Regions from separate parts of the Peribacillus sp. NPDC097895 genome, predicted to be linked through region 1. Evidence: riboswitches for the same ligand, from Rfam matches in the RefSeq annotation. Region 1 holds a riboswitch; each other region holds the start of a gene.
The links. Region 1 has a riboswitch for S-adenosylmethionine ahead of mtnW (2,3-diketo-5-methylthiopentyl-1-phosphate enolase). Riboswitches for the same ligand answer to the same signal wherever they lie in the genome.
Positions count from the first base shown of each region.

Region 2: linked by a shared signal. The riboswitch ahead of ACQKMH_RS17080 (methionine ABC transporter ATP-binding protein) and the one ahead of mtnW (2,3-diketo-5-methylthiopentyl-1-phosphate enolase) in region 1 are both predicted to bind S-adenosylmethionine.
Region 3: linked by a shared signal. The riboswitch ahead of ACQKMH_RS11210 (Na+/H+ antiporter NhaC family protein) and the one ahead of mtnW (2,3-diketo-5-methylthiopentyl-1-phosphate enolase) in region 1 are both predicted to bind S-adenosylmethionine.

Region 1 is NZ_JBNNSH010000001.1:1,561,587-1,572,542, reverse strand. Features, by position in the region: gene ACQKMH_RS07610 (FixH family protein) at 247-684, opposite strand; gene ACQKMH_RS07605 (sensor histidine kinase) at 704-2,119, opposite strand; gene ACQKMH_RS07600 (response regulator transcription factor) at 2,116-2,802, opposite strand; gene ACQKMH_RS07595 (WD40 repeat domain-containing protein) at 2,809-3,771, opposite strand; gene ACQKMH_RS07590 (hypothetical protein) at 3,891-4,190, opposite strand; gene ACQKMH_RS07585 (hypothetical protein) at 4,266-4,508, shown strand; gene ACQKMH_RS07580 (hypothetical protein) at 4,545-4,712, opposite strand; gene ACQKMH_RS07575 (CobW family GTP-binding protein) at 4,772-5,698, opposite strand; gene ACQKMH_RS07570 (cupin domain-containing protein) at 5,822-6,355, opposite strand; gene ACQKMH_RS07565 (methylthioribulose 1-phosphate dehydratase) at 6,377-7,006, opposite strand; gene ACQKMH_RS07560 (2-hydroxy-3-keto-5-methylthiopentenyl-1-phosphate phosphatase) at 7,003-7,662, opposite strand; gene mtnW (2,3-diketo-5-methylthiopentyl-1-phosphate enolase) at 7,669-8,901, opposite strand; SAM riboswitch class I at 9,004-9,156, opposite strand; gene ACQKMH_RS07550 (pyridoxal phosphate-dependent aminotransferase) at 9,281-10,453, opposite strand; gene ACQKMH_RS07545 (hypothetical protein) at 10,844-10,956, shown strand, end outside.
Region 2 is NZ_JBNNSH010000003.1:147,031-157,986, reverse strand. Features, by position in the region: gene ACQKMH_RS17085 (O-acetylhomoserine aminocarboxypropyltransferase/cysteine synthase family protein) at 1-898, shown strand, start outside; SAM riboswitch class I at 1,016-1,128, shown strand; gene ACQKMH_RS17080 (methionine ABC transporter ATP-binding protein) at 1,294-2,328, shown strand; gene ACQKMH_RS17075 (methionine ABC transporter permease) at 2,321-2,989, shown strand; gene ACQKMH_RS17070 (MetQ/NlpA family ABC transporter substrate-binding protein) at 3,005-3,841, shown strand; partial or broken gene ACQKMH_RS17065 (IS5/IS1182 family transposase) at 3,929-4,302, opposite strand; gene sufC (Fe-S cluster assembly ATPase SufC) at 5,332-6,117, shown strand; gene sufD (Fe-S cluster assembly protein SufD) at 6,133-7,434, shown strand; gene ACQKMH_RS17050 (cysteine desulfurase) at 7,434-8,663, shown strand; gene sufU (Fe-S cluster assembly sulfur transfer protein SufU) at 8,653-9,081, shown strand; gene sufB (Fe-S cluster assembly protein SufB) at 9,137-10,534, shown strand; gene ACQKMH_RS17035 (DUF72 domain-containing protein) at 10,734-10,956, shown strand, end outside.
Region 3 is NZ_JBNNSH010000001.1:2,331,420-2,342,375, forward strand. Features, by position in the region: gene ACQKMH_RS11185 (chromate transporter) at 1-299, shown strand, start outside; gene ACQKMH_RS11190 (hypothetical protein) at 452-991, opposite strand; gene ACQKMH_RS11195 (Na+/H+ antiporter NhaC family protein) at 1,309-2,649, opposite strand; gene ACQKMH_RS11200 (LysR family transcriptional regulator) at 2,771-3,643, shown strand; partial or broken gene ACQKMH_RS11205 (dihydrofolate reductase) at 3,714-4,100, opposite strand; gene ACQKMH_RS11210 (Na+/H+ antiporter NhaC family protein) at 4,687-6,003, opposite strand; SAM riboswitch class I at 6,194-6,301, opposite strand; gene ACQKMH_RS11215 (SOS response-associated peptidase) at 6,613-7,284, opposite strand; gene ACQKMH_RS11220 (hypothetical protein) at 7,345-7,500, opposite strand; gene ACQKMH_RS11225 (DUF3953 domain-containing protein) at 7,812-8,015, opposite strand; gene ACQKMH_RS11230 (hypothetical protein) at 9,217-9,339, shown strand; gene ACQKMH_RS11235 (S8 family peptidase) at 9,982-10,878, shown strand; partial or broken gene ACQKMH_RS11240 (GerAB/ArcD/ProY family transporter) at 10,929-10,956, shown strand, end outside.

The DNA of each region.
Region 1 (10,956 bases):
TCAATGGTAGTTACATAGAACTATTTCCATGGAATACTAATAACTTTTAGTTGACATATCGTCTCCAAGCTAAATAGTATGACTTTCATTACTTTTATGTTACAAATTTTTCGTTTTAAATTCACTTTTTGTCCTACTTTTGTAAGAAAAGGTACATATCTATTTCACACAACCCTATTACAATGAACATTTTTACAAAATAAAAAACAATCCGGATATAAAACCCGAATTGTTTTGGTATCTTAATCATTTCATTTCTTCGTCGTTCATCTCGTCCATTTCCTTTTTATCGTCATTTTGTTCTGGAGGACTTGGTTTACCTATGACGAATTCTTTCTTGGGCATGTTGTGCATATCCCGTGCCGTTACATGCGCATATACATAATAGGTCCCTTCTTCTTCAAACGGTTTTTCCAGTTCATAAATACCGTTCCCTTTATGTTTTGCAGGAATCTTGTCATGATCATCACTATTTGCAAGCCAAATTTCAAAACTGACATCATCTGCATCTGTCACTTCTTCATCGCCATACGTTACTTTCGCCTGGAACTTCACAGGCTCATTCACTTTGCCCTTATTAGGAACGACTGATAAATCGACATTTAACATTTGCGGGATTTCCTCTTCCTTGCCACAACCAGCCAACAAAATTAACGCCATGCAAAATAACATGATTTTTTTCATCTTTACACGTATCCCCTTTTTATGAATTCCATTCTTCTTTTATTGTCGGCAGCACAACCCTGACTTTTGTTCCTCTTTTTACCTTGCTTTCAATTTCTATTTTGCCATTTTGCAATTCCACCAATTTCTTAACGATGGAAAGTCCGAGCCCTGACCCGCCATCAAAACGACTGCGCGCTTTATTCACTCGGTAAAAACGATTCATTACATATGGCAGATCTGCTTCAGGGATCCCGTTACCTGTGTCAGTAACCATTAGCTCACAATCTTCCTTATGCTGAATTAGGGTAATATTGATTGACCCTCCAGAATCGGTATACTGAATGCAATTATCAAAAATGTTATGAAGGATTTGCTCCATCCTCCCTTCATCCCCATAAATAATTGGGTCCGGGTCTAGCTGGAGCTGAAGGCCCAATTGCTTTTCTTTTATGATCGGTTCATATTTAACAAGCACATCTTCGATGAATTGTGCAAAGGCAATCGGGGTTTTATGTAATACGAATGAATCACTATCCAATTTTGATAAGTCCATCAAATCACCTACAAGTCGTTGCAGCCTAAGAGCTTCCCTTGAAATGAGTTGAAGGTATTTGCGTTCCTCTTCATCATTCTTCACGACACCATCCAATATAGCCTGCGTGTAACCCTTTACGTAACTTAGCGGAGTTCTGAGTTCATGTGCAACATTTTCAAGAAACTCTTTTTTCCTTTCTTCTTCCAAATGGATGGAATTGGCCATATCATTGAAGGCTTGTGCCAGTTTACCTATTTCATCATGACTCCTTACTTGAACCTGTATGTCATAATTCCCTTCAGAGACACGATGAGCAGCAGCTTCGATTTCCTTAATCGGACTGATTAGCTTTTTCAACCATTTCGTTGTAAAAAAAATCGCGACAACCAAGAACAAAAGAACCGCTGCAATCCATTTTGCAGCAAATTCCTTAAGTAAGACCGTAATTGAGTCTACTGGAATATATGTATAGATGATGCCTTCGAGGCGGTCTTCGTCAATAAGGGGGATAATGGCCGCTACGATATTCTTTTCAAACCTTTTCTCATAGCCTTCTTTTTCAACCGCTTTTCCTTCTAAAAGCATTTGTCGTTCTTCTTCAGATATTAGGGTGTCATAATTGATTTCAAAAGGAAGGCAGGCACTCAATTCCCTCGGGTTGTTGACGACAAAGACCTCGCTGTCATTCTTGCTGTTAAACCATTCAACCTTTTGTTTGAAGTCATCGCTGATTTCACCACCAGAATAATCCGCGCCAAGCAATGATGCTTCATTGACTAAATCCGTTTTAAGCTTTTCCACATATAGATTTTTATAATAATATTGAGAAAGGGAGTATGCGAACAGAACGGATAGGATGATGGCAGAGATGATGGTCAGCCATAATTTAAAAGAGAGGGATTTCCAATTGGCTCTCATTTCTTCTCCTCGATCTTATAACCAATTCCCCAGACGGTTTGGATGTAATCGGCCGCCCTTAATTTCATCCGCAATGTTTTAATATGGGTATCCACGGTCCGTAAAGATCCTCCATATTCCCCGCTCCAAACATTTTCAAGAAGTTGTTCCCGGCTGAGTGCTTGACTTTTATGACGCATTAGGAATAAAAGCAATTCGAATTCTTTTAAGGTTAAATTGATCGGTTCCCCTTCCACCGAGACCGTTCTAGATTGTAAGTTTAAACTGATTTTACCGAATCGGACATAGTTTTGACTTTCTTCATTCATAGACAGTTTTCCTGTCCTTCGTAATACCGCTTCAACTCTTGCGACCAATTCTCCTGGATTGAACGGCTTGACGATGTAGTCATCCCCACCGAGCTTCAACCCTTTCACTTTATCCCATTCTTCACCTTTCGCACTGACAAAGATCACAGGGATATCCCAATTTTCCTGGATTTTTTCACAAACCGAGAAACCGTCCATACCTGGCATCATGATATCCAATAGAATTAAATCGACTTCCTCTTTTTCAACCATACTTACGGCTTCTTTTCCATTTGCAGCCTGAAGGCATCGATAACCTGAGTTCAGCAAATACATTTCAACTAGATTCCGCATATCTTCTTCATCATCAACGACTAAAATGGTGTAAACATGCATGTCAATCTACTCCCTCAACATGAATTGAAATGGACCTTCGCCGACTTTAATCGTTTTTTTTACATCGACTGTTTCAGTATCCATCACATACACTTCATCACTATCATACCCCGCCACAACCACATCTTCCTTAAAGTTCGCCATTTCAAAAGGATTGACTCCGACCACTTTGCTTTTCACTTCCTCATATTGATCATTTAATTTATATAAGGAGCTTGTACCGTGACTAAGGACAAAAATGCCCTCATCATTCTCAAGGAACTTTATCGGCATGGTGGGAGCCTTCAACTTACTCTTCAACTCTCCTGTACTTGCCGAATAAATATATAGATTTTCTTCCACTTGGTCCCCATCACCATGGCCCCCTATCCATATTTCATCCTTTGTCTCCCTTAATAAAGAGCCGGTGCTAGAACTATGTATCGGAAATTCAAAATCGACCTTTTTCGTTTCAAGATTTATCACTGAACATTTGGTATCACCAAAGTTAATGACATACAAACGATTCTCCTCCACTCCTTGCAGAACGGTCAAGGGGCTTTTACCTACCTTGACGATATCCTGCTCCTCCCCTTCATCATTAAAAAAGTATATGGAGTGATTCGATTGATTGACCGCCACGATGCTTTTTCCATCATGCAACAACTGCATATTGACGATTCCTTTCCCTACTTCCCAACTGTTAATCAGTTTTCCAGCTGATAAAGAATACGCCTGGACTTTCTCCATCTCTTTCCCATAAATCAAGATAGTATCTTTATCTGCCAGTAGCAACGCACCGGTAAATGGTTCTGAAATATCCCATGTGGCAAAAGAATGATAGTTTTCATCTATGAAAGTAAGGGAAGTATCCTTGATATTGACGGTCGCCAAGAAAGATTCACCTTTGTTTATTTTAGTAAAAGTATTACTGCTAGTACATCCAGTAAGCAGTAAGACGGCAAGTAAAAGCGCAATGCTCCACTTCATATTTTTAGCTCCTTATTCATTAAATAACTAGTTTTATAAAATTTTAACAATGAGTTGTGAAAAAAGTATGAAGCGGGTAAGAAAATTTGCCAACAGCGTTCGCAATGTCTGAATGGCGATCATAATCTTTCCAGTTCAGTGACATAGGCCATGGCGATGGCGGTTTTCATCTCGTTAGAAAGTGAAGATTGCATCACACGTTTAATGCTGAGGTAAAACTTCTCCAAGACTGGTTTACGGGCACGGGGATGTGCATTTTCATCCAAAAGCTCACGACGGATGAGTTCAGATAACACTTCCCTTCCGCCTCCATCCGTCACCTTGCGATTATTCCATATACTTAAATAAGCCTCCAACAATTCTTCTTGCATTTCTGTTTCTTTCATTTTATCCCTTCCATCCATTACTAATTTATACATATTATGAATCAACCTTGTAAAGACTATCTTAATAATACGATTACGCTTTTAAAAATTCAAAAGGGAGTGAGTACAATGTCTCAAGTATACCGCTGTCCAAATTGCCGAACAAATAAATCTCGCTTCAATCTCATTCAGCAAGTAGCAACCCCCATTAAAAAGGATCCGCAATCCGGTGAGATCGTTGAACAATATTCGAACGATTCCCTTCAGCCATTCCATCTAGCATATAATGGTCCTGAAGTTCGGGTTCAATGTGCTGCTTGCGGATTAATAGAAGACGAAAAGACATTTGCCGCCTTTGGAATGCAGCAATAAAAATGGTCAGACCCAGTAATGGGTCTGACCACTTTTTCAATCTTTTCCCACAAACTTTTTAGCCCGGTCTATGGCAATTGGAATGGCCTTTCCATCCTCATATCCTTCTTCCAACATTGCATTTGCAATTTCAATAGCCTTTTCCCTGACATCTTTATCTAAATTCTTCATTGAATCCGGGTAATCATTATTATTCCATGGCATGTATACCGCCTCCTTAGAAAGTCTCTTTTATATTTCCCTTCATAAATAGGCGGTAAACGTTATTGAGCCGCTTTCGCTTCCATAGCCTTCAACGTACTGATAATACTCTCCCTCTCCAACTTTTCACCGATTATGACGATATTCAATGGCATTTTTATCATTTCGTTCATATACATCGGCATTCCGTATGAGTATTGGAATAAATGAGGGTATTGGGAATGGGTAAAGGAAATGTATCCTTTCATTCTATAGACCGTTTCCGGAAGAGACCTAAGCCAATCTTCAAAGTCAGTTTGTTCCACAGCTCCTTCAAAAGTATGAACGACTGCAGATAGATGCAAATGGTCGTGGACATTAAGCTTTTGAACTCCCTTTTGTTTTTTTCGTTGCATTTGTTGCAGCGATGCCAAGGAAACGGCTGCATACTCTGTCAATAAACATACAGCATCCGTATTCAGCGCCTGAATCGTATAAATCAGCTGTGCGGCTTCCATCTCACTAACTAAATCCGCTTTATTCAATAATATGAAATCGGCATGGTGAATTTGTTCAGCAAGCAACTGCCGCAGCTGCGGCGAGAGCTCTTCCCGATCGCGCCACCTTAATAAATCGACAACTGTTATTATCCCTTTATATTCTAGCCTTTTAGCGAAAAGCGGCGACATGATACCATCCAGTACTTCAACAGGATGTGCAGCGCCTGTCGTTTCAATATAAACGGCGTCCAAGTCGTTTTCAGTTAACAATTCATGGAGCTGTACCTCCAACTTATCCTGAATGGTACAGCAAATGCACCCGTCAAACAGCTCCTTCAGAGGTACTTCATCCCCTATCAACCCACTGTCCACCGATACACTGCCGAGCTCATTTAAAAGGACGGCCACTTTTCTACCCGCTTCACTTTCCTGTTTTAATATATTTCGTAGAAGCGTCGTTTTCCCGCTGCCGAGAAAACCGCCTAATATGTATACTTCCGTTGTTTTCATTCGTATCTGCTCCTATGATCCTGATAAATTTGATTCCGTTAAATTCTATCATACTTATCCTTCTAAATCATTTGCCGGGACCACATAAAAAAACCAGCTCGTAAGCTGGTTTTCAACAATGACTCATGCTTGAACTTCGTCTTTTTCGTAAATTGGCACCCATCCCGCCGCTGTAACGAAAATCCGAACTGCAACGGTTTTCCTATCCTCGGCCAACGTGAAATAATGTCTTGTTGATTCTGGTACGCTAATTAGATCTCCTGGATTAAGCCGTACATCAAACCACTGTTTATCACTGCCTTCAATGGCAAAGATACTCGTTCCGCCTGCTATGAAACGCACTTCGTCATCCTCATGGTGATGTTCCTGCTTAAAGTTTTCAAGCATTTTATCCAGGTTTGGATTTGCATCGGATAATGTGATGATATCATGCGCTTTATAACCTCTTCTTTCCGAAATTTCCGCTATCTCAGATTGGAATGTTAAAAGGATTTCCTCCTTGTCAGCATCAGTTAGATCATACTTTTCTACAAGATGAGCAGGTAATTTCGAAATATCCCATTTCTCATATATTACACCTTGTGTTTCTAAAAAACTTTTTACCTGTTCACCGTTTTCAATAACCTCGTTTGTTTCATGGAATCTAATTGTCGCCATCATACATTCCTCCTCTATATTTTATCTTACAGAACCTGTAAGTGCCTGTTGTTGATTGAGCAAAAGTTGATATTGAAATAAAAATTCACAAGCTTCAAGTATTCTTTTTGCTTCGAGCCCGCTTTCACCCCAAACCGTTATACCATGATTACGGATGAGCACGGCGCCAGAGTCTTCTTCTACATGTGGCTTGAACTTTTCAGATAACAGCGGAATGTCAGCGTGGTTATATATGATTGGAATGCGCAACTCTGAATCTTCATCCCACTTACCAGTCGCTTTAATGATTTCATGATTCCGAAAAGTCACTTGACCTTCATCCCCGTACAATTCCGACATCACATTATTTTCCACTGTGTGGATATGGAGTACACAGTTCGCATTGGTTTTCCCGTAAATAACGGTATGAAGCAAAGTTTCGGCTGAAGGTCTTAACTCCATTTCTTCAACAGGGTTTCCTTTTAAATCCACCAGTAAAAAGTCCGAATCCGTTTGTTTTCGTTTATCTTTACCGCTTGCCGTAATATAAAAGAAAGGGCTTTTGGGTTCACGGATGGATAAATTCCCGCTTGTTCCCATGAACCAATCCCTTTCGGCCAGTTCTGCTTTAATCTCCGCCAATTCCAGCCATTCTTTACTATGTGTGTTCATGCCCATACCTCCTCCCGCTGCTTTAAAATGTCAATTACATCATAAAACGTTTCAAATCCTTGATGTGGGATTCCTTCTTTATTACATTTCTCAAGCAGAATGTCACGAGCAATGACAAAATCAGCCTTTTTTGCTGCTTCAAAATCAGTCACTGAATCTCCTATGACGAGTTTAAAATCAGACTCGCCGGCAATTTCCCTCATAATTGATGGCTTACAGCAGCCACAATCATTTTTACATTGGTCATCACAAGCATTGGGCCACTCAATATAGATCTTTTCCTTATCGAAGTAGGCATTATTGCAAAAAACGGAATCTTTGGGCAAGATATCATGTAAAAGAGGTTCAATAAAAAAATCCATGCCTCCGCTTACTATATATAAAGGAATGTTAGCCTGTTTCGTATACTCAACGAATTCATAAAACCCTGGCCGAATGCCAGCTGTGTCTGTTACATATTGAATAATGTCATCCTTCAAGTCACTGTCAAGCAAAGAAAACATATCGCCTACCCCAGAGGATATACTGATTTTTTGTTGAAGAACCCCATCTTTCAACTCTTCCCATTCTGGAGGCGCAAATTTTTTCATGATAGAAATGATATTATCTGTGTTGGTGATCGTACCGTCAAAATCACAAAAGATGATCGGTTTCATTATTTCTTATAAGCCTCCCCATAAAACAAGAGCTTTTTTTAGTGTTTCTTCCTCAGCCGCCGCTTCAGATAGGTCCTTTCCTGCTAGAACGGCTTCCACAGCAGAACGGAAAGCCTTGGCCCCGCCTTCTGCTCCGTCAGGGTGTCCGTGGATTCCACCTCCGGCATTGATTACACTGTCTATACCAAAATCCTTGATTAGGTCGGGAACCATGCCCGGATGTATGCCTGCAGAAGGAACAGGGAAGGCTTTTTTCCATGAAAGTTCATCTTTTGTCAGAGCTTTTGCAATGGCTAATGTCTCGTCTTTTTCAAGTGCGACATTTCCATAAGGGGATGGGAATAAGGATAAATCTGCACCTGAAAGCCTCACTAATTTACCAAGCAATAATGGATAGCCGATTCCATAAAAGGATGAAGAAGCCAACGCTCCGCTAAATGCGGGATGTGCCATGATCGGTAGCTTAATATGATCATGTTCACGCAAGGCTTGCATTACATCCAAACCATATGTATGAACGTTGAACAATAAAGCGTCAGCCCCCGCTTCAGCTGCTTGCTCCGCCTTTTCCAATAATTCAAATGTTTTCCCTGATAGATTGACAGCATATAAAGTTCGATGACCAGTGGTTTCATAGACTTCATTCAATATTCTTTTTCCGGTTTTAATTCGATCGATAAATGGAGTCTGTTCCTGGTCAAAGAGAATCTCGTCGTCTTTTACAAGATCGACACCTCCTAATGCCTGTTGCTTCAGTTGCTCATTATGGAATGTTAAATCCCGTCCTAACACACCTTTGAAAATACTCATCACCAGAGGTCGATTATATACATCAATCTTCTCTCTTATGCCTGCAATACCAAATTGCGGACCAGGAAAAGCTTTGTGAATATCACCGATAAAATCCAAGTCGATCAGTTTAATTTCACCGTCCAATGAAAGTTTGCCGAAGACCGTCGTGAGGATTGCTGGTAAATCATTAGAGAAATTCCCCGTTGGATAAGCAATTTTAATGAATGAACGGTACACCTTCCGATCAAAATAGCGGTTAGCCTTCTCTTCTTCAGCTAATGGTGTCACAGAGACGACACGTCCCTTATGCTTTTCCAGCTGCATCTGAACTAAATGGGGCAGGTCCGTCCATGTTCCCACAGTCAAACCCAAGGCAATGCTTTCTGCTTTTTTCTCATGATTTCCATCAAAATCATGAATTAAGTAAGTAGCGATTATCTCGCTCATCTGATCACTCCTATAACACGTTAGTAGAATCTCGAAGTCATTAACTTTAAATCCCAAAATGACAAAAGCCCCTTCACAATGAAGAGGCTTTAAAAAGCCATCTTCTTATCTCCCAGCCATTAGCTGCAAGAATTAGCACCGTGCCTTGTGGATTTCAAGAAAATCCGGCGATGAATTTCGCCCCATTTTACAATGGAATTACGGTCGGTTGCTGGGCTTCATAGGGCTAGTCCCTCCACCTGCTCAAAATAAGAAAACGCTGATATATAGTTATGTTCAAGTATCGAAAGATTAAGAATTTAGTTTGTATTCTGACAGGTAATCCGTACTTTGTCAATAGGTTTATGATTATTTAAAGGTGGATAACTTCTCCCCCCAGTTAAAATATGTTTAATGCGCGTATCCGTTCGACAGCCTCTTTAAGCCGTTCTTCGGAAGTAAGAAGCCCTACCCTGACGTACCCTTCGCCAAATTCACCAAATCCATTTCCAGCAGCTACAGCTACATGGGCATGCGTTAATAAATAGTCCGCAAAACTCTCTGAGGTAAACCCTTTTGGTATCTTGAGCCAGGCAAAAAAAGAGGCGTCCGGAGCTTCGACATCCCAGCCGATGGCCTGTAATCCCTCAATGAAAACATTCCTTCGCCCCTCGTATTTCTTCACAAGCTCCTCTACACAACTCTGCGAGTCAAGTAGAGCACTTGCCGCTGCTTCTTGTATCGCCGGGAAGAGACTCACATAAAGATGGTCTTGCAAAAGCTCAAGCGCTTCTATGACACTTTTATTCCCAACTGCGAAGCCGACTCTCCACCCTGCCATATTATATGTTTTCGATAGTGTATATATTTCAATTCCTATATCCTTCGCTCCCTCAGCTTGGAGAAAGCTTATCGGTTTTTTCCCTTCAAATCCTATCGCCCCATAAGCAAAATCGTGGACCACACAAATTGAATGCTCTTTTGCGCAGGAGACCGTTTCCTCAAAGAAACTTAAAGTTGCAGATGCACCAGTAGGATTATTCGGATAGTTCAAGAACATCATTTTTGCTTTATCAAGCACATCACTATGTATATCTTTGTAATCCGGAAGAAAACCATTTTCTTCTGTCAGCGGCATGAATTCCGTTTTTGCCTGAGCTAAAACAACACCGGAAAGATAATCAGGATAGCCGGGATCAGGAACCAGAATCGTATCCCCAGGATTCAATAAACATTGTGGCAATTCTACAAGTCCTGCCTTTCCACCAAAGAGAATCGCCACTTCGCTATTGGGATCGAGCTTGACCCCATATTCACGTTCATAAAAGACAGCGGCAGCATCTTTTAAATATTGATGTCCACGGAACGGTGAATATTTATGATTTATCGGTTTTTCAGCGGCTGCCTGCAAACTTTTCACAATATGCTCAGGTGTCGGCTGATCAGGATTCCCCTGACCTAAATTAATGACATCATGACCTTGTGCTGTAATCGCATTGACTTTTGCGACTAGAGAGGCAAAAAACTGCTTGGGCAGTTCCTGAAGCAGTCTTGATTTTTCAAATTGCAACATTTTTACACCTTCTCTGAAATTTCTTGAAATTCTAGTCACAAATGATATATGTTTATCCTCATCTTGTAAAGCATTTTTTACATGTGGAGGTTTTATACAAGCCGATATCGTTATTTTACCAGAGTTTTGGACAACCGAATACGGCTTGACCAGGTTAAATGAGATTGCCGATGAAAAGGCAGAATAAACCACTGGCGAAAAAACATGTGCAGGATTCATTATGACATCCGTTTCCCGGAATGGCAGCGAGCCTATACCGCACAGGGCGTAGAAGTTCTATTCATACCGCAGAATGGCTAAACCAAGGCTTGAAACACTTGAGGCCCCTATTGATTAGCCGTGCCATCGAAAATCAAGTATATGCTGTGGCCGTGAATCGTTCAGGTACGGATGTCAAAAATATATTTGCCGGACATTCCGATTATAGATCCATGGGGAGTTATCGTAAGTGAAGCCGGAGAAGAAAACGAACTGTTGACAGGCACGCTGGACTTCAAGAAAGT
Region 2 (10,956 bases), on a different contig from region 1:
AAATTTTAAAAGGGCGATTACGCCAAGAACAAAAGCCATATTTGCCGAAACAATTGGAAATCCAAGCTTGAGAGTCCTAGATATCGAAGCGGTAGCGGATATCGCCCACGATGCCGGCATACCTTTAATTATCGATAATACCTTCGCTACACCATATCTTTGCAGACCCATTGATTTTGGAGCGGATATTGTCATCCATTCTGCTACAAAATGGCTATTGGGAAATGGGACGACATTAGGCGGTGTCATTGTGGATGGAGGGAAGTTCGACTGGAACTCGCCAAACTACCCTGGCTTTACCGAGCCTGATCCAAGCTACGATGATCTCGTATATTCGGAGGCAGTGGGACCCGCTGCTTTTATTACAAAAGCCCGAGTGCAATTACTTCGTGATTTAGGCCCTGCGTTAAGTGCCCAAAGTGCATTTCAGTTTACGCTTGGACTTGAAACGCTGCATGTAAGAATGAAAGAGCATATCTCGAACACCAAGTCTGTCATTCAATATTTGAAAAATCATCCGGCCGTGACCTGGGTTTCATATCCTGCTAATGAGGATCATCCGGATAAAGCCCTTGCAGATAAATACTTGCCTAAGGGAGCAGGATCGGTTGTGACCTTTGGAATACAAGGTGACCGTGAGGCCGGAGCGAAACTTATCAATTCGGTTGAATTATGGTCCCATGTAGCGAATGTTGGGGATGCTAAGAGTTTAATCATCCATCCCGCCAGCACGACCCATCAACAATTGAATGATGCAGGTCTGGCGAAAGCGGGTGTGAGTGCTGATCAAGTCCGCCTATCCATTGGGATAGAAAATGTTGAGGATTTAATTGAAGATTTAGAGCAGGCAATTGAAAAAGCAACGAATATCGTCTCCTTGGCTTCTAAAACGATTTAAGGAAAAGACAAGTTCATATTATTATAGAAATATTATACATTGCACTCCTTTTTTATCTATGATAAAATTTCACCATACTAAAGAACTTAATGATGTACAAAATATTCTATATATTAGCTCTTATCAAGAGAGGTGGAGGGATGTGCCCGATGAAACCCGGCAACCGACAAGGAGATTTCCTTGGAAAGGTGCCAATTCACACAAAGTTTAATCACTTTGGAAGATGAGAGGAAGGCCAATCTTTTTACCTGCCTTTCTGCTCATGCAGAAAGGTTTTTTCTATTCCATATTGGGGAAACCTTTGCATGGGCAGTGAAATTGGTAAAAGCACAAACTAATTATGTAGAGAAATCAACTAAGTTCATAGGTTTTATTGGATAAAGAGGTGAGTATTAATGATTACATTGACTAATGTCAGTAAGCTGTTTCGAACAGGAAAAGGAAGCAGTGAGACGATCAAGGCTGTAAATAATGTAAATGTTGAAATAAATAAAGGCGAGATTTTCGGTATTATTGGCTACAGTGGAGCTGGGAAAAGTACTTTGATCAGAATGCTCAATGGCTTGGAAACGCCCACGGAGGGATCCGTTGTGGTGGCTGATAAGGAAATTTCTAAGATAAATGGGGCAAAGCTTCGTATGGCCCGTCAAGAAATCAGCATGATTTTCCAACATTTCAATCTATTATGGTCCAGGACCGTCCAAGAGAACATTTCCTTTCCGTTGGAAATTGCAGGAGTTTCGAAATATGAACGCACCAAACGTGTGAACGAATTAATCAAGTTAGTCGGACTGGAAGGCAGGGAAAAGGCGTATCCATCGCAATTGAGCGGTGGGCAAAAGCAAAGGGTGGGAATAGCCAGGGCTCTTGCCAATGATCCTAAAGTGCTGCTATGTGATGAAGCGACTTCTGCTTTAGATCCACAGACTACTGACTCCATACTTGAATTGCTTGTTGACATCAATCAGCGCCTTGGGCTAACGATTGTGTTGATAACACATGAGATGCATGTAATACGTAAAATCTGTCACCGTGTGGCTGTGATGGAAAGCGGGCAAGTTGTTGAACAGGGACCTGTCCTGGATGTTTTCAAGAATCCTAAAGAACAAATGACAAAGCGTTTCGTGCAACAGGTAACGGAACCGGAAGAAACGAAAGAAACAATGGACCATTTACTCGAACGCTTTCCTGCAGGTAAAGTTATTCAACTGACCTTTGTAGGGGACCATGCCGAAAGCCCGTTGATCACCAAGCTCGTACGTAACTACGAGTTGGACGTTAATATCGTTCAAGGTAAGATATCCCAAACCAGAAGCGGTTCATATGGAACGCTGTTCATCCATCTTGATGGCACAGAGGATGAAATGCTCCGCGCAATCGAATTCATTAAAGAACAGCAGGTAGGCGTGGAGGTGATTACTCATGCTTGAAGAATTATTGCCGAATGTGGATTGGGAAGACATTATTGAAGCAACGAAAGAAACACTATATATGACAAGCATATCTGTAGTAGCTACCTTTTTTATAGGCATACTATTAGGGTTGATCCTGTTCTTGACAGGGAAAGGGAATATGTGGCAAAACCGGACGGTTAACGTGGTTATGAGTGCTGTCGTTAATATATTCCGTTCCATTCCGTTTCTTATTTTGATCGTGCTGCTCATTCCATTCACTAAAGCACTTGTCGGTTCCATGATTGGTGAGAATGCTGCACTGCCAGCACTTATTATCGGTGCGGCCCCATTTTATGCACGCATGGTTGAAATCGGCCTCCGTGAAATCGATAAAGGTGTAATTGAAGCTGCCAAATCCATGGGGGCAAAAACGAGCACGATCATTTGGAAGGTCCTGCTTCCAGAGTCGATGCCGGCCCTTATTTCCGGGATTACGGTAACATCGATTGCATTGGTCGGCTACACAGCAATGGCTGGTGTCATCGGTGCAGGAGGGCTTGGTAATCTAGCCTATCTGGACGGCTATCAAAGAAATCACAATGACGTTACTCTTGTAGCGACTATCGTTATTCTAATTATCGTCTTCATAATTCAAATTATTGGAGATATGATTACATCTAAATTGGATAAAAGATAAAGGGAGATGAATTGAATGAAAAAGTTTTTGGGATTTGCATTAATTTTAGTGTTATCGATCGCTTTGGCGGCTTGTGGAAGTGAAAAGGATAAAAGTGGCAGCGATACGGATAAAGAATCGAAGAAATTAGTAGTAGGTGCATCAAATGTTCCGCATGCTGAAATCCTTGAGAAAGCAAAGCCAATACTTAAAGAAAAAGGCATCGATTTGGAAATCGAAACATTCCAGGACTATGTTTTACCGAATAAGGCATTGAATGATAAGGAATTGGATGCTAACTATTTTCAACACTTACCTTTCTTAGAGTCGGCAATTAAAGAGAATGGATATGATTTCGTCAATGCGGGCGGGATTCACATCGAGCCTATCGGTTTATATTCACAAAAATATAAAAGCATCGATAAACTTCCTGATGGAGCAACGATCATTTTAAGCAGCTCTGTCGCTGACCATGGCCGTGCTTTATCACTGTTGGAAAGGAATGGCCTCATCAAGTTGAAAGAGGGCATCGATAAAACGACAGCTACAACGAAAGACATCATTGAAAATAAGAAAAACTTTAAATTCGACGCTGAATATGAAGCGGCATTACTTCCGAAAATCTATGAAAGCGGCGAAGGCGATGCTGTTTTGATCAACTCTAACTATGCAATCGACGCTGGCTTGAATCCATTGAAAGATTCAATTGCGATCGAAGATTCCGAATCACCTTATGTGAATGTCATCGCTGTAAATAAAGGCGATGAAAATAAAGAAGAAATCAAAGCTCTTGTAGAAGTATTGCATTCTAAAGAAATCAAAGATTTCATCCTTGAGGAATACAAAGGTGCGGTTGTACCAGCGGATAAATGATTCAAGAATGGCCTGATTTAATTCGATCGCAGTTTGTAGACAAAAAGGTTTCGGAATGGTCACATTCCGAAACCTTTTTGATTTTTTATTGGATTTGAAGCACTTAAAGCGATTTGTACTTTCGATGCCCTCTGTATTTGTTGTTGAGTGCTTTAAAATCCTGCCGATGGGCAGAGATAACAATCAAAACGTTCATATTACACATGTCATGATTGCGGAAGTATCCTTCTTTTGTTCGAGGAGGTGTATAGGGTTAGGCTGGTGTTTTGTAAGTTGCATCTGCGGCAACAGCTTCAATCAGGTTTTCCAACTTTTTCAATAACTTGTTCAATCAGATGCTCTAAGATACGACTATCATGCGTATTTCCGGTTGTTACTATCGTCCCAAATACAAATCCGTTACGGTCTGCTGCCGCATGAAATGAATAGGAAAACTGTTTTGTTCGTTCATCTTTCACATAACATAGAGAAGTGAGAAGTAAGGCGCTTGATCATGGGAACCGTAACCTAAAACCAACGGTATCATGTTGTTTTCAACTTCTTCAATCGTTTTACGCATGAAACGAAAAAAGACTGTAGGCAAAAGTGGTTCTATTTAATTGTTTAGTCTTAGTGGATTGGAACGGAAGGTACGAGACTCCTGCGGCAAAAGCGAGTGCCCTACGTTCCAAGTAACGTTCAAATTTTAAAATCCTAAAAAAACTGTAGACAAACTCAATTATCATCCAGTTTGTCTACAGTCAGAGGCCTGATTTAATTCGGGTCGGTTTTTTATGTTTAAAGTGTGAATAGTAGGGTAAAAGGTTAAAGAAAGAAATAAAATGAAACACAAATTTGAAAGGATGGTTCACTATCAATACTCTAGAGTTAAATGTAACAAGCGAAATGGAAAAGGCGATGCAGTCTTCACATGGGATTGGCTACAGTGAGTACAGTAGAAACTTAGACCTCCGTATTGAGGTTGAGAAAGAACGAGATAGGGAACATGAAAAGTGCAACAAAATGGTCCTAGACCTACAACGTAAAATTCACGGCTAAGCATATAAAAGAGTTCTTTAAAAGATCGGTCTGTAGAGGTAAAATGATAAGTGGTCCAGAAAATAAGGGTTTCCTTATTGGATTATCTTACATAACGCCAAACAGTCCGATTTTTTTCTTTTCAAAGTGAAACGTTCATACCTTCCAATCAAATCTTTTGAACATATAATAATAAGCAACGAAGATTTGCCGAATAATAAGATAATTTTAACAAAAGCTAAATAAGGCTTAATATGCTGTATGTTGGCTATAACTGTTAGTATTATTAGAATGGGACAGGTTTTCACCATGTAAGAAATAGAAACCCCTATCTATATTAGTTGATTCTAAATTGGATTTGTTATAAAATTGGAATGAGAATAAAGTGAGAATGCTTTTACGAAAATTATAGTAAAGAAAGTAATCTTTACTTTCTGGTAATAAAATAGGAATTAGTTCACGGAGGTATTATTATGTCAGCTTCTACATTAACGGTTAAAGATCTTCACGTATCTATTGAAGGTAAAGAGATTTTAAAAGGGGTTAACCTTGAAGTTAAAGGTGGAGAAATCCATGCGATCATGGGACCTAATGGAACTGGTAAATCAACTTTATCATCAGCAATCATGGGTCACCCAAAATATGAAGTAACAAGCGGAAGCATCACATTCGATGGTGAAGACGTTTTGGAAATGGAAGTCGACGAGCGTGCTCGTGTCGGTCTATTCCTTGCTATGCAATATCCAAGTGAAATCAGTGGTGTTACAAACGCCGACTTCTTACGTTCTTCCATTAATGCACGCCGTGAAGAAGGCGATGAAATTTCATTAATGAAATTCATTCGTCAAATGGACCAAAAAATGGAATTTCTTGAGATGGATGAAGATATGGCACAACGCTATTTAAATGAAGGTTTTTCCGGCGGAGAGAAAAAACGTAACGAGATTCTTCAATTAATGATGATTCAACCTAAAATTGCAATTTTAGATGAGATTGATTCAGGGCTTGATATCGATGCACTTAAAGTCGTTTCAAAAGGAATCAATGAAATGCGCGGAGAAGACTTTGGGTGCTTGATCATCACTCACTACCAACGTCTATTGAATTACATCACTCCTGACTATGTACATGTTATGATGCAAGGACGTGTCGTTAAATCAGGTGGTCCTGAACTTGCTGCCCGCTTGGAAGCGGAAGGTTATGATTGGATCAAACAAGAATTGGGCATTGAAGACGAAACTGTTGGCGAAGAAGCGTAAGTAGGAGGATTTGCAATGACTACAGAAACGAAATTACCGTTTGAACAAGAGGATATAAGCTCTTATTCAACTAAAAATAACGAGCCTGCTTGGCTTTCAGAGCTACGGATTCAAGCGTTTTCTGAATTTGAAAAGCTCCCTATGCCAAAGCCGGATAAAACGAAAATTGACAAATGGAATTTTACTTCTTTCAAGACCCATGCGGTTGAAAGTGAAGCTTTTGCCTCTATAGAAGAGCTTCCGGAAGAAATTAAATCCATCATTGAAGAAAATGGAAACTTATACATTCAACGCAACAATACGCCGGCGCATATCAATCTGTCAGCAAATGTGAAAGAACAAGGCGTCATTTTTACGGATATTTTAACAGCGGCTCGTGACCATGCTGAGCTTGTGCAAAAATATTTCATGAAAGACGGAGTTAAAATAGATGAGCATCGTTTAACAGCACTACATGCTGCATTGGTTAATGGGGGAGCATTCCTTTATGTTCCGAAAAATGTAGAAGTCAAAGAGCCGATTCAATCGGTATTCCTATTGGATAATCCAGATACTACACTTTTCAACCATGTATTGATCGTAGCGGAAGATAATAGCTCTGTCACATATGTAGAGAACTATTTCTCGACTGTTGAGTCTAACGAAGGGATTGCCAACATCGTAACTGAAGTATTTGCGAATGCAAATGCAAAAGTGGAATACGGGGCGGTCGATACCCTTTCAAAAGGCTTTACGACTTACGTTAACCGCCGTGGGGTGGCAGGACGTGACGCTCGTATTGAGTGGGCACTTGGCCTGATGAACGATGGAAATACGATTTCAGATAACACAACATATCTAATGGGCGATGGCTCGCACGGTGATACTAAAACCGTTGTAGTCGGTCGCGGGGAACAAAAACAAAACTTTACGACAGCGATCATTCATTATGGCAAACGCTCTGAGGGCTATATCCTTAAGCACGGTGTCATGAAAGACGCGGCATCATCCATTTTTAATGGAATTGGAAAAATAGAGTATGGTGCTACAAAGGCCAATGCCGAACAAGAATCACGCGTACTGATGTTAAGTGAAAAAGCACGCGGAGATGCCAATCCAATCCTTTTAATTGATGAAGATGATGTAACGGCTGGTCACGCCGCTTCTGTAGGTCGTGTTGACCCGCTTCAACTGTATTATTTAATGAGCCGTGGTATTACGAAGAAAGAAGCAGAAAGACTTGTCATTCACGGATTCTTGGCCCCAGTTGTTAACCAGCTTCCTATTGAGGGAGTTAAAAAACAATTAGTAGCGGTCATTGAAAGGAAAGTACAGTAATGAACCCATACGAAATTCGTAAGCTTTTTCCGATATTAGATCAAGAAGTCAACGGTCAGCCATTAGTTTATTTAGATAGTGCTGCAACCTCCCAAAAACCGGCTGCAGTGATTGAAGCGATTGAGCAATATTACCGTGGATACAACTCGAATGTTCACCGCGGAGTGCATACACTTGGAACAAAAGCTACGGATGCGTATGAAGGTGCACGGGAAAAGGTACGTAAATTCATTAATGCTTCTTCTACAGAAGAAATCATCTTTACTAGAGGGACGACCACTTCTTTAAATACTGTAGCAAGAAGTTACGGTGGAGCAAATGTAAAAGAGGGTGACGAAATCGTCATCTCTTACATGGAGCACCACAGTAATATCATTCCGTGGCAGCAGCTAGCCAGAGAAAAAGGCGCTGTACTGAAGTATATTCCGCTTCAAGAGGATGGCACGATTTCAATTGATGATGTGAGGGCTACAATTACAGATGCAACGAAAATCGTTTCCATCATGCAGGTTTCGAATGTACTTGGTGTTATCAATCCTGTGAAGGAAATCGCAAAAATTGCCCATGAACACAATGCTGTAATGGTAGTCGATGGGGCACAAAGCACGCCGCATCTAAAAGTGGATGTCCGTGATTTGGATTGTGATTTCTTTGCCTTCTCAGGTCATAAAATGGTCGGTCCAACAGGTATCGGCGTATTATATGGCAAAAAAGAACTTCTTGAAAAAATGGAGCCAATTGAATTCGGCGGAGAGATGATTGATTTTGTAGGCTTGTATGAGTCTACATGGAAAGAACTCCCGTGGAAATTCGAAGGCGGTACCCCTATCATTGCCGGAGCCATCGGCATGGGGGCTGCAATTGATTTCTTGGAAGAAATCGGCTTGGATCATATTGAACGGCATGAACATAAACTCGCCGCTTATGCAATGGAGAAAATGTCCGCAATCGAAGGGATAACCATATACGGTCCTAAAGATTCAGAAAAGCGTGCGGGTGTAGTTACTTTTAATATTAATGACGTACATCCACATGATGTCGCTACCGTACTTGATGCAGATGGAATTGCTGTCCGTGCCGGTCATCACTGCGCACAGCCATTAATGAAATGGCTTGACGTGTCATCGACAGCAAGAGCGAGTTTCTATCTCTATAACACGGAAGAAGATATTGATAAGCTTGTGTCCGGGCTTGTTAAAACGAAGGAGTATTTCAGCAATGTCTTTTGATAACTTAGATACACTCTACCGTCAGGTCATTATGGATCATTATAAGAAACCACGTAACAAAGGTATGCTTGAAGATGGCAGCATGACAATCGATATGAACAATCCAACTTGCGGTGATCGGATTCGTTTAACGATGAAGATTGAAGATGGAAAAGTCAGCGATGTTAAATTCGATGGTGACGGTTGTTCGATATCCATGAGTTCAGCTTCCATGATGACTCAAGCCATTAAGGGCAAAGACGTTGATACTGCTTTAAAGATATCCGAGACCTTTTCCTTAATGATTCAGGGAAAAGAATATGATGATGAAATTGATCTTGGGGATATTGAAGCCCTTCAAGGAGTTTCTAAATTCCCTGCTCGAATCAAGTGTGCCACTTTAGCTTGGAAGGCCATGGAAAAGGGATTGAAGGAATAATTAAATTAAAATGAGCTGTTGTAATTCAGCCATTTGAAATGGAGGAATACGAGCTATGGCAAAGAAAATGCCTGAAATCGGCGATTATAAATATGGCTTTGCGGATAAAGATGTTTCCATCTTCCGTTCAAAGCGTGGTCTTACGAAAGAAATCGTGGAAGAAATTTCTCGAATGAAGGATGAACCGCAATGGATGCTTGATTTCCGTTTGAAATCATTGGAGCATTTTTACAATATGCCAATGCCTCAATGGGGCGGCGACATGCAAAGCTTGAACTTTGATGAAATCACATACTATGTTAAGCCATCAGAGAAATCAGAAAAATCTTGGGATGAAGTTCCTGACGAAATCAAACAGACTTTTGATAAACTGGGAATTCCTGAAGCTGAACAAAAATACCTTGCTGGTGTATCGGCTCAATATGAATCAGAAGTGGTTTACCATAGCATGAAAGAGGAATTGGAAGATTTGGGTATCGTCTTTAAAGATACGGACTCTGCACTTCGTGAAAATGAAGATATCTTCCGTGAGCATTTCGGTAAAACAATCCCGCCTACTGATAATAAGTTTTCGGCATTGAATTCAGCTGTATGGTCAGGCGGATCTTTCATCTATGTTCCAAAAGGTGTTAAAGTGGATACTCCGCTTCAAGCTTATTTCCGAATCAACTCTGAAAACATGGGTCAATTCGAACGTACGCTAATCATTGTTGATGAAGGGGCATCCGTTCACTATGTAGAAGGTTGTACAGCACCTGTTTATACAACTAACTCCCTTCATAGTGCGGTTGTTGAAATCATCATTAAAAAAGATGCTTACTGCCGTTACACAACGATTCAAAACTGGGCAAACAACGTGTTTAACCTGGTTACGAAACGTGCGGTTTGTGATGCTAACGCAACAATGGAATGGATTGATGGTAACATCGGTTCTAAATTGACAATGAAATATCCTGCTGTCATCTTAAAAGGTGAAGGCGCTCGCGGTATGACATTATCGATTGCCATTGCTGGAAAAGGCCAACATCAAGATGCTGGAGCGAAAATGATTCATCTTGCGCCAAATACATCTTCAACTATCGTATCAAAATCAATTTCTAAACAAGGCGGTAAAGTAACATACCGTGGTATCGTTCATTTCGGACGTAAAGCGGATGGTGCTCGTTCTAACATTGAATGTGATACATTAATCATGGATAATCAGTCTACCTCTGATACAATCCCATATAATGAAATCTTGAATGATAACATTTCCCTTGAACACGAAGCGAAGGTTTCCAAAGTATCGGAAGAGCAATTGTTCTACCTAATGAGCCGCGGAATCTCTGAGCAAGAAGCAACGGAAATGATCGTAATGGGCTTCATCGAACCATTTACAAAAGAACTTCCTATGGAATACGCGGTTGAAATGAACCGTCTGATCAAGTTCGAAATGGAAGGCTCCATCGGATAATAACCGACGGATTGCCTGTAAGGCGATTCAGAACAATCCAAAATAAAAAGCCTGCCAGGGAGACTTGGCAGGCTTTTTATTTTGGAAAGTGAAATCCGGCCGCCATTATGAAAAGATTAAAGATGCCTATGCAAGGGTGAAAAATAGTATGGGAAAAGTCGGAAAAGGGTCTTGTCAGGAGAAAGGAGTAATGGTGCAGATGATTTATGTTGGTGTGACTGGATGGGGCGATCACGATAGTTTATATCCTGGCGGGGTGCCCCAACGTGATAAACTGAAAGAGTATGGGGCTCATTTTCCCATTGTGGAGGTGGATGCCTCATTTTATGCGGTCCAGCCTAAGAGGAACAGTGAAAAGTGGGTGTCAGAAACACCTGCGTCCTTTCATTTTGTCGTTAAAGCCTATCAGGGGATGACAGGAC
Region 3 (10,956 bases), 770 kb from region 1:
TCTTGCTTCCTGCTATTATTTTCGTAACCGTTATAGCCACCTTCTTCAGTAAATTGAATCATTATCCAATTATTCAATCCATGTTTTATGGATTAAGACCCATTGTTACTAGTTTAATCCTCTTTGCAGCGATCAGTTTTGCTCTTTCCAATCATATGATTGCTCTGAACTTTTCATGGCATACGATAAGCTTATTACTCGTTTTTGGATTATCGTTATTTGCCTTAATGAAATTACGCTGGCACCCAGCCTATGTAATTATTCTTTCTGGTTTAGTTGGTGTTGTCCTCTATTCATGACGCCGACCTTGATTTTGTTGGATTATATTAAGGATAGGTTTTTACATTCGGTATAGATGGGATGTCCTCCATTATGTACGTAATGGAAATCGCACTATTATCGGCCTTAGTTTATACAGGAACATCTTAATTTATCATTCTTACAATATATTTTAAGTCCAATAAGTGGGGCAGTCCGTTGGATGATAACGATGCCGATAAACATCTAGTTGATTTCTCACACCTGCATTCCCGTAGCTGATGTTTGCAATCCTCTCTATCTCGTATCGTCTTCTAAAGAATGGCCCGAGTAAAGCTGTGACATTAAATTTCTTGTGTAATTGGCGTTCAATCAAGGGGTTAAGAGAAGTTCGCCATTTTTCCCCCAGACTATAATCCATGGATTGACTAACTATAGGAGCAGTTTGTAATCCCCGATGGATTATCACTATGAGTGCTCCCACTGCCAAAATTGTTATCCCAAAAGCCATCCACCCAACCAGAGAATAAACGTCGCCTTCAATAAAGGCTAACGAAGTGGAACCAATCAACCAGAAAAGTGCAAAGAACGGTAGCTCATTTATTACCACAAAGTAAGAACCTAAAGAATTAAAAATTCGAGGGAAGTTGTTCGGTGCTACTGCGTAATACGTGCACCAAGCGACAAAAAGCACAGAAATAAGGTAACCGAATGGAATTGACGTAGTCATCACGCCCTTTCGGAGATATACAATGGCAATAATTTGTTTCCTCTAGGAATTCGATGTTTACTTATTATATCATCTTAAATTCCAGTATCACCTGATGATTCTTCCCAACATCTTAGGTATACCTAATAATCGTTGCCCCTTATGCAATGCCACTTTTTACTATATGTAAGATCCTTATATTAACTCTTCAGTATGAGCAAGTGGGAACCCTCATTTCACAAAACCGTCCATTTGTAACATAAGAAAAAAGCGATCCTTCATAATGAAGAAACGCTCCCGATAAACGTGGAATCTATAGGCATGGATATAAATAATTATATTCAATGAACCTTCGATATAGATTGCTGCTTTGCAAAGCGCCAGACAATTACTCTAATCAATCTAAATAGTGGTACTAGATAAAGAAAGAAGGCATATGGAATATATCCTGTACCAACTGACAGAACTGCTGCTGGAAAAGTTGCAGCAATATTCCAGGGAACTAAAGGTGCAATAACTATGGACGTATTTCCAATATCAAGAGCAAGATCAGATTTATCCATATTCTTATTTGCATAAATCTTCTGCATGAATTGATGAGACGTTATGATTGCAAAGGTCTGACTACATCCAAAGAAACAGCCGGCGATACTGGTTACTGTTGTAGCAAAAAGGGGGCCAAATCTGATGCTGACTTTTTCCACGGCATTTTCAAAGTCTGCTAGCATGTTTGTGCCTTCAAATATTCCCGCATAGCAAGATGAGATCATGACGATCAGTATTGATTGTAACATTGTTAATATCCCACCTCCGTGCAAAATATCTGTGATACTACTGGCAGAATCTATTTTATAACCAAAAATCATAAAATGAATTAGCTCACCGACGGATTTAGACTGAAATAGGATACTTTCGACAAAAGCGATAATGATGCTAACAACCAACGCAATTCGTACATCCATTTTAAATACGACGAATAATAAAATTACAATTGCAGGAATTAGAATAGCAGAATTCAAATTATAGTAAGCTCGAAGTTCAGTACTAGTATCAAGAAAACCAATATGAAGAGGATTCTTCACTGATAACATCAGATAAATACCAATAACTATGATAAACGGTACAATTGTAGTAAAAAACATTCGTTTTAAATTTACGTAAAGATTGGTTTCTGTCAAAATTGCAACCAAGTTGGCACTAGAAGACAACGGAGAACTTCTCTCACCAATATAGGCGGCTGTTATAATGACACCGGCAGTTAAATCTAAATTAATATGGCTTGCTTTAGCCATTATTATAAATACAATACCAATTGTTCCAACTGTTCCGAAGGATGAGCCAATTACTAATGAAACTGCACAAGTAATAATAAAAGCTGAAATAATAAAGAAGTGTGGGTTAATAATCTTAATTCCGTAGTAAATAAAAGCAGGCACCGTTCCGCAAGCCATCCAAATAGCTGTTGAAGCTCCTAATAGGACCAGAAGAATATAAATTTGATTAGTTTTAGAAGCCCCTTTCAAAACCATTGATAGAACGTCTTTTATATCGAACCCTCGTTTAAAGGAAAGAAACGATAGGATACCTAATCCCAATATAAGAGGGTACAAAATGTTAATGTTTTTGAAGATGCTAAAAATCAGCATACTAAATATAATTAAAAGTGAAACGAATATATCCATAAAACTCTCTCCCTTATTTATAACAATTAGTTTTATTTTACTAAACATTTATTTATAATAAAAATATCTAAATAATATAGAATTAATACTCATTTAGAATAAATTAAGGTCGGAGATGTTTATGATGGATATTAAACAACTGATTTATTTTTTAGCTATTGCTGAAGAAGATAGTATAACCAAAGCAGCAGCCCGATTACACATGGCTCAACCACCACTTAGTAAACAGTTAAAAATGTTAGAAGATGAATTAGAGGTGAAACTGTTTGAAAGAAACACGAGAAATTTAAAAATTACGGACGTAGGGAAAAGGCTGCAATACAGGGCAAAGCAGATTATAGAGTTAACTGAAACAACAATCAGTGAATTGAAGGATTACGATGAAGGAAGTCGTGGAACATTACGAATTGGGACGCTTGCCTCTACTGGCGATGCTATTTTGCCTATACGAATATATAACTTCAATCAGTTATATCCTAATATTAGTTTTCAAATTAAACACCGTAGTACACCAGAGATTTTAGATATGTTAAAAAAAGGATTAATAGATATTGGTATCGTTCGCACTCCCATCAATTCAGAATATTACGATTCAATTCTCTTGCCTGAAGAACCTATGGTTGCAGTGACAGCTGGCACACCATTATGGGAAAAAAATGAATCATCCATAACCCTCTCTGATCTAGCAGATCAGCCATTACTTGTACTTAATAGATATGAGAATATAATTACGCAGGCGTGTCGAAATGCTGGATTTGAGCCTAATATACTTGGGAAAATTGATGATACTAAATCAATTCTACTCTGGGCAAACCTAGGCATAGGAACGGCAATTGTTCAGCGAGATTGGCTAGAATTATTTAAAAATGCTGATTTAAAGTATAAGGAAATATCAGAAGCATCATTAGTTACGCAGACTGCCATAGTTTGGATGAAAAATCAGTATATGTCCTCTGCCTCTCGTCACTTTCTTGAAACATTTCTTACAGACTGAAATTTAAAGGCGGTCATTATCCATTCTAATTCTATTTTATTTAACCAGGAGGTGTGATAATCATCTTAAACTAGACTGCACCGTTAGATGTATAAAGAAAAAGCGCCCTTTCATAAACATGAAAATCGTAGTTATAAGGATGTTTGTCATTCATAACCCCTTCAAAAGATATTTCATTCCATTTATTGAAATTAACTTTTGGAAAAAAAGTATCTCCTTCGAATTCATGATGAATTTTTTCAATATACATCTTCTCAACATAAGGGAGAACATATGATCAATCTGTTCTCCCTCGAAAATAAAAATCTCTTCTTCATCTTTAAATAACTCAAAATCATCTTCGTTTGAATAGGTAATTTCACAAGAGACAAAGTTAAAATCTTTGTCTCTTGTCAAAAAAATATTCCTACTGTCAGGTAAAGCCCTCCGATGACACGAGGCTCTTTCTACCCAATATGTACTTTCCATCTATAGTGCTTTATCCACAACATTTGGTTCGTCCTTTAGAGTTGACTCCTTATACTATTCACAATCCATATTCCTATCAGCAAAGGAAAAAAACTTTACAACTAGAATCAATCAGTGTCTTATATATAAAAAGGGTATTTCCAAGTCGTAAAACGACTTAATTAAGAGCACTAATAGCCTAGTACTACATTAAATAATTCACAATTGTGGCAGAAGAGTTGCATTTTTTCCTTGCCGCAATGCATTTTCAGATGACACAACCACCCTCTTTTGCTTTTCTACCATAAGACTTTATGCACTCCTATATTGGTCTAAATTTGTGAACCAACGTGAATGCGTACGGTTTTACAAAACAGTCACTAATGGTTACTTGGATCGTTCTCCTTTGGTTTACCGAATATAAAACAAAAACCGCACGAGTGAAAAAAACACTGTGCGGTTAAATATATAATAGTTTCAAGGATTGGCGCGTCTTCAAAGGAGAAACTGTGGCTATATTGCATTTCTTCCGCTTCTCCCATACATCTCTTAGTTCTTGACCCCCTGTATCTAATGATTCAGGGGGTTGTTTCATTTTAAGAAGCACGTTTCTTCGTTACATCTACTCCCGCCTGAAATCGTGGAAAACCAATCAAGATCGCTATTACTCCACAAACGCCAATTAAAAGTGGGTAATATGAATATGGCAAGATGCTAATCGGAGAAATCTTTGCTACCCCCGCCGCTACCAGAAGCTGGGCCCCATATGGAATTAACCCTTGGATACAACAGGCAAAAACGTCAAGCAGGCTCGCGGATTTACGGGGATCAATCCCATACTTTTCAGCAATATTTTTGGCAAGAGGTCCGGCAATGATTATTGAAATCGTGTTATTGGCCGTTGAAAGGTTCGTCAAACTAACAAGCCCGGCAATGCTGAATTCAGCGCCTTTTTTTGTTTTACTATTTCGGGTCACGACTTGGAGAAGATAATCAATGCCGCCATTATGCCTGATGACAGCCACCATACCTGCAATCAAAATGGCCAGGAAAGAGATTTCATACATTCCCGCCATCCCCTCTCCCGTTTTTTGAATGACATCCAACAGTTTATAACTGCCATCCGCCATACCGATAATTCCTGCAAATACTATTCCAGTGGTAAGAACCAGGAACACATTGACTCCTGCCAATGCTGTGATCAATACACCAAGATAAGGAAGGATCTTCACCCAATTATATGAATGTTGGGAGATGGCGGCTTGTTCTCCCATCGTTAACATTCCAAGGATGACACATGTGATGATGGCAGCAGGTAACACGATGAAAAAATTCACCTTAAACTTATCCTTCATTTTAGTGCCCTGGGTACGAACTGCCGCGATTGTCGTATCTGATATGAAGGATAGGTTATCACCAAACATCGCACCACCGATAACGGCGGCCATTGAAAGGGCAAGCGATATGTCAGTTTGCTCACTAATTCCCACCCCTATAGGTGCAAGCGCTACAATCGTTCCCATACTTGTCCCCATTGATAAAGAAATAAAACAAGCGATAATGAAAATCCCTACCATTAAAAGATTTTGCGGAAAAACCGCTAGGGCAAGATTCACCGTTGATTCAACTGCCCCCATGCCATTTGCAACTTCTGAAAAAGCGCCGGCCAAAATGAAAATGATAACCATTAACATAATATTGGAGTCCCCGGCACCTTTACAAAAGATTTCAACCTTTTCATTGAAAGACTCTTTTCGATTCATTGCCAATGCGGCGGCTGATGCAATTGAAATCGCTACAATCACAGGAAATGAATAAAAATCTCTTGTAATGACCCCTGAACCTATAAATAAAATTAGAAAAACGACAAATGGGATCAACGCCCATGGATTCCCTTTATTGTTTGTACTCATGATGAACACCTCTTTTTATTTTTCCCATGACATGTGTCACAGCTCTTATTCTTTTAACAGCTTTCGCAAATTCCCCCTATTAAAAGATGATAATATCCCAGTCATGGAAGAATGCTTAAAAAACTGTAAGCAAAAAAAGACCCCTTCTTTTAAACACAAGAAGAGGTCTTTTAATTTATAAAAAACACCCTCCTTATCTTTCAGGCGAGAATCTGCCTGCTGGATTTGGCACAGCACTCCTATTAAGTCTGCTGCCGAGACATCTTCGGGCCAGTCCCTCCGTCTCTCTTGATAAGAAGATTTACATTATATAGTGAAAATAATATCAAATGTCACGATGTCCTCAGGATAGTGCAGGCTGGAAACTTGCCGAAACCACTCTAAGTATAGACGAGTCCACTCTCTGAAAGTGACATCGAATGTCAAAATGAAAAGTAAATATAAGAGTACAGCATTTTGTCTATTATCGCAAGGTTAAGTTAAAAATTATTTCACATGATTAAAAACGGATTTTTATAAGTGCAGTAAATAAGTTTTATTAACATTACACTACCTAATATCGCCATTTATTGGGAAGGAATGAATATAAAAAAGAGGTCTAAAGACCTCTCAACAAATTTGTTGTATTAGGTTAGGTGAATTATTTTTAGTCGAGTTCACATCAGTCGATACTTCAAATGCTTCCATCTGTTCCGAATCGAATGACTTTAAATATTGCTGCAGATAGGCCGCATCATTAATGGATGGATTCAACCAATCTTTTTCATCTTCCGGTTTAAGGATGACTGGCATTCGATCATGAATGCTGGTCATTAGCTCATTAGGAACGGTTGTTATAACAGAGCAAGAATAGATACTGATGCCTTCGGGAGATTTCCAGGATTCCCAAAGACCGGCCATTCCAAATGGAGCATGATTCTTAAGTTTTATTCGCATCGGTATTTTTCGCTCGGGTGTCTTCTTCCATTCATAAAAAGAGTCAGCGACTATCAAGCATCGTTTCTTCTTATACGCATTCTTGAAGCTTGCCTTCTCAGCAATGGTTTCTGCCCTTGCATTGATCATTTTGTAACCCACTTTTTCGTCTTTTGCCCAAAAAGGAATGAGTCCCCACCGAAGATATCCAAGTCGATTCCTAGTTCCGTCATTAATGACGGAGAGCACGGAGTGGGAAGGTGCTATATTATAACTGTATTGGTATTCCTCATCAAATGATCCTTGGATTTCAAACCGTTCTTTTATTTCTTCAATGTCAGTGAAAAGGGTGAAACGTCCACACATAATATCGCCTACCGTATAAAGATTTATTACAGTGTAACAAATGGAACGGGCGGGCACAAATCAGCGTTCTAAAATCCTGATGTCGGTAAATGGTTGATTAAATAATTCACTGGAAATTAAAAGAGTGCCAAGGACTTCTCTTTCATCTTCAGCTTTAATGATTTCTGACAAAATTAAAGTACTGCCATTCCTGACCGTTACATTATATTCATTCATAAGATCCCCCCTCATAAGACTAGATGGTTGTTATTATAAACCAAAAAACCAGAAGTATCAGTATTGAACTTTGGTAGAGTCATAGTTAATCCTCTTATGGTGAGTCTGCCATAGATGTTCCTTTAAATACTGTTGCTCCAAAGGTTTAATCAATCGTAGTAATGCCGGGACCGTAAATCCTTGTACGGAAGCGTTACATTTACACGTACGTAAAAAAGACTATCCATGAATTTAGTGAAATATGTTAATTTCATGGATACTAAATGATATAGCACTCGTAGGATTCTTGATTATAATTGAAATAGCGTGCTTTATAAATTGGCTTTGTTAAACATTAATGTTGATTTTTTGAACAAATAAAAGAGACCACTTATTGTGGTCTCTTTAGTGCATCCTATGGAAGCAAAGAAAATAAATAAAGAGATAGCAATATTCATATACCCCCAAAATCCTTTTCTGTCTTTTTGAAGTTCGGCTAATCCTGTCACCAACATAAGTGCCCCAAGGAAAAACACTTAATACGCCTGGACACCAGAAACAAAAGAACTAACATTAAATGATGCTAGTAATGCAAAATCCAATACAAGCACTCCCATAAACACAGACCAACCTCATATTTTTAAGAAGTAGTAGTATTGAAATCTCCGGTCCTCCTAACCTTGGGGGGATTGGTATCAAAATTTTCTTTCAGACTTATTAATTTAACGCCTTAGTTTTCAAATATATACAAGATTGATAAGCTCTCTCGTACACAACCTTTAAAAACTTTTAGTTATCACTACCAGACATTTACTCTGCTAAGACCTTCGTACATTGATATTGTTTAAGCATATCTAATTGTCGATTTAAGCCTAGCTGCTGTGTACTTTAATATTCTTTTTTTCTTCTTTTTCACAATTACATTTCTTGTTTTTTCTTTTCCCACAAATGATTCCTCATATATGTACGTACTGGCTTGCACACTATTACTACTACAATATATAAGCGGTTCTTAAAATCATACTTTACTCAAACTAATAAACTTTATTTCAAGGTTACACATGGATTCATCATAGCTGTATGAGATTTTTGATCGTGAGCATCATTTTGCTAATGCCCACATTATGTTAAAGAGCCCTTGCCTACTAACCAATATATCTTTGTGAAATTAATATATTCTATCGAGTTGTATACCATAATACATAACAAGTAATTTGTTTATCAACTCCTTATGCCGCATAGCACGGCAAGATATAGGGAATGACGTAGTCTGCTCGAACCTCTTTTAGTCATACGATTAATGGTTGCCGTAAACATACCCAGTGAGTAAAGGCACATCCTGTTAGAGATAGTTACACCACAATAGGTCCCTTGGGAACCAAGAGGTTTGTCGTCTTTCACTTTTATTGTTTACGTATGAATTTATTCAATTAAAAAAGGATATTTTCTCTAAGTCCTCTTCCGGTATCGGGCCCGCCTATTTGCACCAGAACCTTCCCATTTAGTAAAGCCTTCTTCCCAACGTTTTTATTAATTTCATATTGATCTATATGAAAACATGAGCAAAATAAAGAAAAACTTCAAAAACATGAGATTAGTCCCCATGACGCTCGCTTTCATTCGCTCATTACCAATAAATTGTCACTTTAATAAGGAATATCGACTTCGTAAAAAGATAACAAAAGAGAAATGAATGACAGTCATTCATAACATAATAAATCAAGGTGGTAATTTCACATGTTAAAATTATGGAAATCCGTTATTGAGTCGTTAGAGGTTCTAGATAAGGCTTATCATATAGCTGAAAAGAAGCGCGAACTTTCTTATGTAGAAATGTTCAAAAAAATAGCAGCCAAATAAATAGAGAGGTGATTTGATGCATGTAGATTGCAAAGTATGATCCCCTGTTCGTTTCCAATATGGAATGAGCAGGAGATCCCTTTTATTTGATGCTGTATAAATTCTCTTCTAGGCGTATCATCAATATGAAGGTTCTATACGCTAAAGAAAGAAATATTTCTGATACATGTATATGAGATACTAAAATCCCTTTAAAATCAATCATTTGTACAACGTATCAAGTAGGAGGACCCTATTATACAAACCTCTTAGCTTTGATATAACAGCGTTTGTAATTTTCTACCTATGTTGTTCAACAATCACGACTGATTGCTGAATATGTAAACGGTGATATATCTACTCCATCTCAATTAAATGTATTTTGTTTTAGTAAACTAAAATATCAAATTAGCTAAGGTTTATAGCAAAAGCTTGTCTCCATTCATAGGATAAAGAAAGGCTGTAATCAATGTTATTGGATTCAGCGTTCCTAAACGGGTTTTAAGTGTGGATTCCCCTCAATTGTTATTACAAAAGGAGGTGTTTCTGCCCGTCTTAGGGTTAATATGAAGGGAGAGGCTAGAATTGCCAAATGTTCAATTAGTACCCTTCCAAGTAGAAGGAATAACAGAAAATACCTTGGAAGTTCCACGAGGTATTAGAATGATTCGTGCACGCTCTATTTGGAGAGAAGGGTTTAAGGGTGAGAACATAGTAGTAGCCGTAATCGATACAGGATGCCAGTCAGATCACCCTGATTTGATTGGTCAAATTATTGGTGGATATAATTTCACGGACGATTATTATGGTGATCCTGTCAAATTTGCCGATAATAACGGACACGGGACTCATGTTTGCGGAACCATTGCAGCAGCAGAAAATGGTTTTGGAGTTGTAGGTGCAGCACCTAAAGCCAAGTTGCTGGTACTTAAGGTTTTAAATGGATCAGGAGAAGGAACAACAGAAAACATTACGTCAGCTATCAATTACGCTGTCAATTGGACAGGTCCTAATGGCGAAAAAGTACGGGTTATCTCGATGTCATTAGGGGGACCGGATAATGATCCGGCCTTACATTCGTCGATTATAAACGCCGTCCAATCTAATATAATGGTCGTGTGTGCCGCGGGAAATGAAGGCGATGGTAAGTCCGAAACAAACGAGTACAGTTATCCAGCTGCATATTCGGAAGTTGTGGCAGTAGGCTCAGTTGACCGGCGTGAACGCATTTCCAGATTTAGTAATTCTAATGGTGAAGTGGATTTAGTAGCCCCTGGGGAGAAAGTTGTATCAACTTTTCCTGGTAACCAATTTGCCGTCTTATCAGGTACATCCATGGCTGCCCCACATGTGTCAGGAGCTGTTGCGCTTTTGATAAATAAATTTGAAACAATACTTGGCCGTAAATTAACAGAGTTAGAAGAATTTAATGAACTCATAAATAATACAGTTTCGCTGGGCAAACCAAAGACTCAAGAAGGGCATGGAATGCTGAAACTAAATCACCAGAAATTAGAAAATATAAAAAAAGCTTTAAGGGAGTTTACCAAATCTAGGTAAATGTGTATTTTCTTTATTATCGGATTATCTTCCCCCTTTAATTGCATAAAAAAGCCGTTCTAATCGGAACGGCCATAC